DNA from 2 places in the Bradyrhizobium sp. ORS 285 genome. Region 2 is predicted to be linked to the other one. Evidence: predicted binding sites of a transcription regulator. Region 2 holds the regulator's gene; the other holds the start of a gene.
The links. The regulator LexA, encoded in region 2, represses DNA repair genes until DNA is damaged. The targets are predictions, from matches to a motif close to TGTTCNNNNTGTGTTCNG.
Positions count from the first base shown of each region.

Region 1: a site for LexA is predicted at 2,140-2,157, ahead of BRAD285_RS00470 (helicase-related protein). Genes of this name have one in related genera too.

Region 1 is NZ_LT859959.1:99,664-103,771, reverse strand. Features, by position in the region: gene BRAD285_RS00470 (helicase-related protein) at 1-1,998, opposite strand, end outside; gene BRAD285_RS00465 (DUF3108 domain-containing protein) at 2,560-3,408, opposite strand; gene rpmB (50S ribosomal protein L28) at 3,966-4,108, shown strand, end outside.
Region 2 is NZ_LT859959.1:3,213,160-3,217,267, forward strand. Features, by position in the region: gene BRAD285_RS14430 (ComEC/Rec2 family competence protein) at 1-30, shown strand, start outside; gene BRAD285_RS14435 (hypothetical protein) at 146-586, opposite strand; gene lexA (transcriptional repressor LexA) at 889-1,587, opposite strand; gene glp (gephyrin-like molybdotransferase Glp) at 1,791-2,999, opposite strand; gene BRAD285_RS14450 (hypothetical protein) at 3,128-3,781, opposite strand.

The sequences.
Region 1 (4,108 bases), 3.1 Mb from region 2:
CTTGGCGCGCTCGATCACGCCGAGCGCCTCCACCAGCTGGAAGGCGATGCCACGCGCGATACCGGTGATGTCCTCGGCCTTGGACAGTTCGAACAGCGGGCCGAGCAGCTTCTCGATATGGGTCTTGAGCCACAGATCGAGCCGGGCCTGCACCTTGTCGCGGGCCGCACCTGTCAGCCGCTCATCGGCAATGATGCGCAGTCGCGGATGCAGGGCGTCATCGGCCGCCACCAGCTTGGCGACGGCGTCGCCGGTCCAGCGCATGGTGCCGTCGGCAGTGAGCACGATGTGCTCATCCGGCGCATTGGACAGCTTCTCGGCACGCGCCTCGATCTCGCCGGCCAGCGCCTTCTGGGCAGCAGCCTGCAAGGCCTTGGCCTCGGAGCCGGCTTCGGCGGCGTCGGGGGCGAAGGTGAATCCATCCAGGCGGCCGATCGCGTGCCCTTCAACGATCACTTCGCCGGTCTTGCCGATTTCCGTATTCAAAACACTGTTCTCCCGCAGGCGCCGCATCAATACACTGGTACGACGGTCAACGAAACGCTCTGTGAGCCGTTCATGAAGGGCGTCTGACAATTTATTTTCGAGTTCGCGGGTAATTCCCTGCCAATAGTCGGGATCACGCAGCCAATCTGGCCGATTGGCGACAAAGGTCCAGGTGCGAATTTGTGCAATCCGCCCTGACAGCGTGTCGATGTCCCCATCTATGCGGTCCGCCTGGTCGACCTGGGCCGCATACCAGGCGTCGGGAATACGCCCCTTCTGCATCAGGAAGCCGAACACCGTGGTGACCAGCTCCGCATGCGCGGCCGGCGACAGCCGGCGATAATCGGGAATCTGGCAGGTTTCCCATAGACGCTCGACAGCGGCGGCGCCATGCGCCATGTCGCGCACCTCGGCGTCGCGCGCGGCGTGATCGAGCACGCGCAGATCCTCGGCGATCGGCGCTCGCGTCAGCGCCTCATGGCCGGGTGCCAGCGCCAGCGACACCTGCAGCGCGCCGAGCGAGGCGAAATCGAGCTTCGAATTGCGCCATTGCAGCACCTTCACGGTATCGAAGGTGTGGTTCTGGAGCGCGTTCACCAGCTCAGGCTCGAACGGGGCGCAACGCCCAGTAGTACCGAAGGTCCCGTTACGCGTTGCGCGCCCGGCACGGCCTGCGATCTGGGCAAACTCCGACGGCGTCAGGCGGCGGAACTGATAGCCGTCATACTTCCGGTCGGAGGCAAAGGCGACGTGATCGACGTCGAGATTGAGGCCCATGCCGACGGCGTCGGTGGCGACGAGATAGTCGACGTCGCCGTTCTGGAACATCGCCACCTGAGCATTCCGCGTGCGCGGCGACAGCGAGCCGAGCACGACAGCCGCGCCGCCATGCTGACGGCGGATCAATTCGGCGATCGCATAGACCTCGTCGGCGGAGAAGGCGACGATCGCGGTCCGCCGCGGCTGCCGCGTGATCTTGCGGTCACCGGCGAATTCCAGCTGCGACAATCTCGGCCGCGTTACCATCGAAGCGCCCGGCAACAGCCGCTCGATGATCGGACGCATCGTCGCAGCGCCCAGCAGCAGCGTCTCGTCGCGGCCGCGGCGATTGAGGATGCGATCGGTGAAGACGTGGCCGCGCTCGAGATCGGAGGCGATCTGGATTTCGTCGACGGCGAGAAAGGACACGTCGAGATCACGCGGCATCGCCTCGACGGTCGAGACCCAATAGCGCGGATTTTTCGGCTTGATCTTTTCCTCGCCGGTGATCAGCGCGACAGCTTCGCTGCCGACCCGATCGGCGATCTTGTTGTAGACCTCCCGCGCGAGCAGCCGCAGCGGCAGCCCGATGATGCCGGAGGAGTGCGCAAGCATGCGCTCGATCGCAAGATGAGTCTTGCCGGTGTTGGTCGGACCGAGCACGGCAGTGACGCCGCTTCCGGGAGCACGGTCGGGTGCACGGTCGGACATGCGCTCGAAAGGCGAGGCAGCCGAAGAGGACGAAAAAGCCATTCGTTAAATTTGGGTCTCGAAGCCGGCGTTGCAGGCGCGCGGGTCAGGCGCGATGGATGCTGGATTTGTCGTCGTTACTGAGAGGCTGCGCTCCTCACCCTGTCTCACATTGTGACGCATATAGGCACGCAGCTTAAGCTTCGGAACGCCTTGAGAACGAATCACGAAGGAATCGCTGACTCCCACGTCTTTCCGGCTTCGTTCACCGCAACATCTCGCGCTCTGCGATCTCATCAGCACTAGATCAAGTTTTCAGAGGCTCGACAAGCAACGCTTTTGCGAGGGAACCGGAGCGCGTTTGCGCCGCACCTGAGTCGAATCAGATCGAGGCAAGAGTCAAACGGATTCACCGATGTGACGAAGCGGCATCCTGAAGCGCACTCTCGAACCGCTGTCACTGCAACCGCGTCACGTGCCATCGGAGGTGTTGCGACGATTCAAGCAACATCATCAAGCCGATGCCGCGCGGTCACGCCATCACGCCCGAATCCGGATTCAGCCTCGGAGGCGCTTTCCGGAGCGACGCACATGGAACATGCGGAAAAATGATGGTCCGCTGCACTACTGCGTCTTGGCGACGTGCGGTGTCGCCTGGGTCATGAAGGTCGTCGCCTCCAGCATCGCGGTGCCGAACGACGTCGGGATGACCACCCTGAACGGCACCAGCACGCGCGTGCCTGCGAGCGGCACGAAGAAGACTTCCATGTTGCGCGCCTGGGCAAGATATTTGATCACCGGCCGGTCCGGGATGTAGCCCGCGACCGGCGTGAAGTAGATCGCGCACACCAGCGCAGGGCCGCGATAGCCCTTCTCCGCCTTGACGTTCTCCATGCGCTTGTAGTCGAGCTTGAGCTCGTAGCGCATCCGGCCGTCGAAGATCGGCGCAGCGCCCCGACAGGACTCCGGCGACAGCAGTTCGCCATTGCCGGGCACGCGCACCAGCGAAGCCGTCATCGGATCGAGCACGCCGCGCTTGTGCGCGTCCGTCACCGGAATGCGGTCGGCATCGACCGGCGGGGTCGGTTCGATGGCGAAATCCTTCACCGTGCCGTTCTGCAGATTGATGCGGATCTGCTCGGATTTCTTTCCCGTGGTGGTCGAGGCCTGATAGCTCTGAGCGACCAGCGCGCCGTTGACGACGCGGCCCTGCACTGAGCCCGTGCCGGAGCCTTGCGAGAAACTCTTCAGCAGTCCCGCGGTACCGCCTTGCACGGAGGCGCCGTATTGATCGTCGCCGATCTCGATGGCCCAGGTGCCCTTGCCCACGGGAATACCGGCCAGCGACGCCTCATATTGCGCGTCCAGCCGGGCCTGCGCCTGCGCGCTCTGCGCCAGCAGCAACAGACAAAGGGCGGAACCGGCCGCGATCAGGCGACGCGAGAGGAATGAGGGAGCCGAGATGATGGTCACGTGAGGGATGATCCTGCCGATCCGCCTGCCTGAGCGTCGGACTGATCCGACGCGCCGTCCTTGCTACTTAAGCCAAAAACGCCTTCGAACAACGCGAACCGTCCGACAATGGCGGTTTGTCCAGCGCTTTGCGCCCGAACAACCCTTGGGACGTTCGTCCTCTGACTTGCCGGAACCGCGCACTTTTTTCCGGCACCGCGCCAGGAGCCCGCCATTCTGGCGCTGGGAGGGTTCGCGGGTGCCCTATCCATCACGCCCGAATGCGCCCTTTATATGGTCTAAACTGCACGCTATACTATTGATTATACGTCCGCTTTTCTGATCGACCGGCATTGCGGCCCGACGCCGCAGGCCTGCTCGCTGCGGCATGCGTCCAGACGCAGGTACTGGCAAGCCCCGACGCCCGCCAATTGCCGTGGCCTTCAAAACCTTGACGAAAAGCCGCGTCCCCCCTATAGGACCGCATCTCCCAGAGACGAGCTGGACGAGTTTTGGACCCCCGCGGCCCGCCGATACGAGCGGACGAAGGGTGCGGGGATGAGAGAGGATTTATTGCCATGTCGCGGCGCTGTGAACTGACGGCCAAGGGCCCCCAGGTTGGCCACAAGGTCAGCCACTCGAACATCAAGACCAAGCGGCGCTTCCTGCCGAACCTGTGCAACGTCACCTTCATCTCGGACGTGCTCGGCCGCAACGTGCG
Region 2 (4,108 bases):
CCAGAGTCGGAGCAGGGCGTCGACGATTAGTTCGGTGGATCGCTCATTGCTGCGCGACGGCCCTCGGCACCGGCAGATGCCGGCCGAGAGCCGCCGCGATGTTGGCGCGCGATCCGAGGAATGCGATCAGTTGGCGATCAGATCGTCAGGTGATGCTGATGCGCCGGATCGATGGGGTCTGCGCCGCCGGCCGCTCCTCTGCCTGCTCGGGACGGTGCTCGCCGGGCTGCTTGGTGACGGGCAATTGCAGCACCGTCACGCGCTGGCCCTCGCAGAGCTGTGTCACCAGGACGTGGCGGCCGTCGGCGAACTCGATCGCGTCGTGATGGCGATCGGGAATGTGCTTCTCGATGGTGTTGAACTTGGCGACGCGCTCGCGGATGGTCCGCGTCCACAGCCAGCGGCTGTCGTAGCGGACGTCCTCGGCGAAGGCGAGCTCGGTGCCGGGCAGCATGCACACCGCAACGGTCGGCTCGCTTTCCAGCGCGAAGCCGCGGGTTGCAGTGCCGCGGAACGTCGTCGAGATCAGCGTCTCGCCGACTTTGGCGGGACGGGAGGCAACGGCATGGAGGCTGTAGTCACACATCGGATCGCTCCTCGTTCAGAGATAGCTGACCCACGCTCCCCCCGGACAGGCGCAGGCCTCTATCAGAGTGGACATCGAGGAGAATGTTAGCGCGCGCTTCGCGGCAATTCTGCGCTGATCTTCATCGCGTGCAGCCGCTGACGATCACAAGCGTTTGAGCATGCCGCGCTGCACATCATAGGGTGCGCTCGCGTGTGACTTGTTTTTGAGCTACGCGCGAAGCTCGTTCGCGCTTAGCCGACCGATTGTGCATCTCGCGATGCTAACCGCGGTGCATCACCGCGACTGCGCGGCGTGCGCGATCAGTACTTGCGATACAGCCCGACCAGCTTGCCCTGGATCTTCACCCGGTTGGGCGGCAGGATGCGCACCTCATAGGCGGTATTGGCCGGCTCGAGCGCGATCGATGCGCCGCGGCGGCGGAAGCGCTTCAGGGTGGCTTCCTCATCGTCGATCAGCGCCACCACGATATCGCCGGTGTCGGCGGTCTCGTTGCGCTGGATCAGCGCCATGTCGCCGTCGAGGATGCCGGCGTCGACCATCGAATCGCCGCGCACCTCCAGCGCATAGTGATCGCCATTGCCGAGCATGTCGGCCGGCACGCTGATGGTGTGGCTGCGCGTCTGCAGCGCCTCGATCGGCGTACCCGCGGCGATGCGGCCCATCACCGGCACCGCCACCGGGCGCTCGCCATCATCAAGCGCCGGTGTCGACGTGCGAACCTTGCCGAGATTGCCCTCGATCACCGACGGCGTGAAGCCGCGGCGGTTGCCGGCGGCCTGCGACAGCTCGGGCAGCTTGATGACCTCGATGGCGCGGGCGCGATTGGGCAGCCGGCGGATGAAGCCGCGCTCCTCCAGGGCGGTGATCAGGCGGTGAATGCCGGACTTCGAACGCAGGTCGAGCGCGTCCTTCATCTCGTCGAAGGACGGCGGCACGCCGGCTTCCTTGAGCCGTTCGTTGATGAACCGCAGAAGTTCGTACTGTTTGCGCGTCAGCATCTCGACCTGGTCCCCGGTTTGATGTCGTCCGACTCGCGAGCTCCTCGATCGGAGCTCCTCATCTCTCTGCGAGCCGGACGAGCGTCTTCGCGTCGTTCCGCAACATACTAAAAACAAATCATGAACGGACACTATATGTTCGATGTGTGTTCCGCAATCCTAAAAATATGATGAACGGACCGGGCTTTGCCGGGGGACGCGGCTCAGTTCGGCAGCCGCAGGATCTCGCAGGGGCTTCCCGCAGGGGCCTTTGGCGCAAAGGCGGGACGAATGACGAGTGCCTGCGAGAGCGCGAGATTGCCGAGCAGCGACGAATCCTGCTGCGTCACAGGGGTCGCGACCAGCGTGCCGTCGGCGCGCTCCTCGAGCTGCGCGCGCAGATAGTCCTCGCGCGAATCATTGGCGCCGAGCTCGCGGCCGAGCAGGGCGGTCTCGCGCGGCAGCAGCGCCTCGCGGCCGAGCAGGCTGCGAATCAACGGCACCAGGAACAGGATGGCGCAGACATAGGACGACACCGGATTGCCCGGCAGGCCGATCACGCGCATGCCGCCGAGCCGTCCGTGCATCATCGGCTTGCCCGGCCGCATCGCGATCTTCCAGAACGCCATCTCGACGCCCTCGGCCTCGAGCGCCTGCTTGACCAGGTCGTGATCGCCGACCGAAGCGCCTCCGGTGGTGACCAGGATATCGGCCTCCGCCTCGCGCGCCCGGCGGATGCCGGCGACCGTCGCCTCGAGCGTGTCGGCGGCGATGCCGAGATCAATCGGTGTCGCGCCTTCGCTGCGCATCAGCGCCCGCAGGCCGTAGCCGTTGGAATAGACGATCTGGCCGGGGCCGGGCGCCGAGCCCGGCATCACCAGCTCGTCGCCGGTGGCGAGCAGCGCCACCTTGGGCCTGCGCCGCACCGGCAGCGCCGCATGATTCATGCTCGCGGCGAGCGACAGGTCGCGGTCGCTGAGCCGGCGGCCGGCCTTGAGCAGCACCATGCCCTGATGGAAGTCGACGCCAGCGGGGCGGATGTGCCGGCCCTTGATCGCGGGCTCGTTGATGACGACGTGGCCGGCTTCGGCACGCGTGTCCTCCTGGATCACGACCGCGTCAGCCCCTTCGGGCACGACGCCGCCGGTGAATATCCGCGCCGCCTCGCCGGGACCGATCACGCGATCGAACGGCCGTCCCGCCGCGACCTCACCGATCACCTGCAGCCGCGCCCCGCTCGTGGCCGCATCCGCCGCGCGCAGCGCATACCCGTCCATCGCCGACATCGCCTCCGGCGGCTGGGTCCGCAGCGCCGCAAGGTCATGCGCCAGCACCCGGTGGAACGCCTCGTCCAGCCCAACCATTTCCTCGGCCAGCGGCTCGGCGCCGGCAAGCACCGCGGACAACGCATCGGACACCGGCATCAGGGCCATCAGAGTTCCTTTGGAGGAAAGCGCACGAGTCGAGGGAGTCGCGTTCTAACCGAACGCGCACCGTGCGGCCAAGGGGCTCGGCTGTGATAGGTCTCTCAGGCTATGAAGCACCCAGGGCCGACGAGCAATCAGACCGGGTGCCTGATCCAGACATTCGGTTCGACATAGACGGCGTGCTCGGCGGACACGAGCACGGGCACCAGCGCGCCGGGAATCTCGATCTCGCCCGCGCGATCGAAGGCCACGCCCGTCCATTGCGTCCACTCCGCGAGCGTGCCGACGATGGTCATCGAGCACGGCGCAATCTTGACGATCTCGCCGCCAATTGCGAGGTGCGTGCGCAGCCAGGAATCCGTATGCTGGCCATCGGCGCGCCGCCGTTCGAGATAGGCGCGCATCGGCATGCGCGGCACCAGATGCTTCTGGTTCGGCCGCACCGGCGCGTAGAGCTCGGCGAAACCCTTTGCACGCGCGCAGCCCTTGAGCGCATCGAGCATCGCGCGCGAGGAGCCCGACACGCGCGCCTTCGGCAGCAGCGCGATCTCCAGCGCGCTCATCGTCGTTGGCCGTCGACCCAGCATGCGGTCCTCATGACCCCAGCGGATCACCTCGTCCCAGCCCGCATCCGGCAGCGTCGTGCGGTCATCGACGCCGAATGCAAAGGGAATGGCGAAGGCGCGCCCGACCACCTCGCCGCCATCGAGCGCAGCAAAGGCGCAGTCCGCAAAGTGCCCGAATGCAGCCTCGCCGTAATATAACATCGCCGTTCGGTCCTGCCGCATGAACTCCGGCCAGAGGCCGTCGAGCTCGGGTGCGAAGACGCGCGGGATCAGGTCCGGCCGGTCGCGCAGGGAGATGATGGTGAGGGTCATGCAACGTTCCAAACTGCGGTGATCGGGGCGGGGCAAGCAACCTTTAGACCGCTTGGCGTTTTAGGCGTTTGGAGCCTGTACAGCCAAGCCCGCAGCCGCTGCACGCGCCGTATACGGTAGATTCGCCGATGCCGAATTTTATCTTCGCCTTTTCGGAATTGTCTGCTATATTGATTTGGTCCCGTGCTCGACAGGAGGGGCGCTTCGCGATCGTCACGGACGTGGAGTGCGGGATGC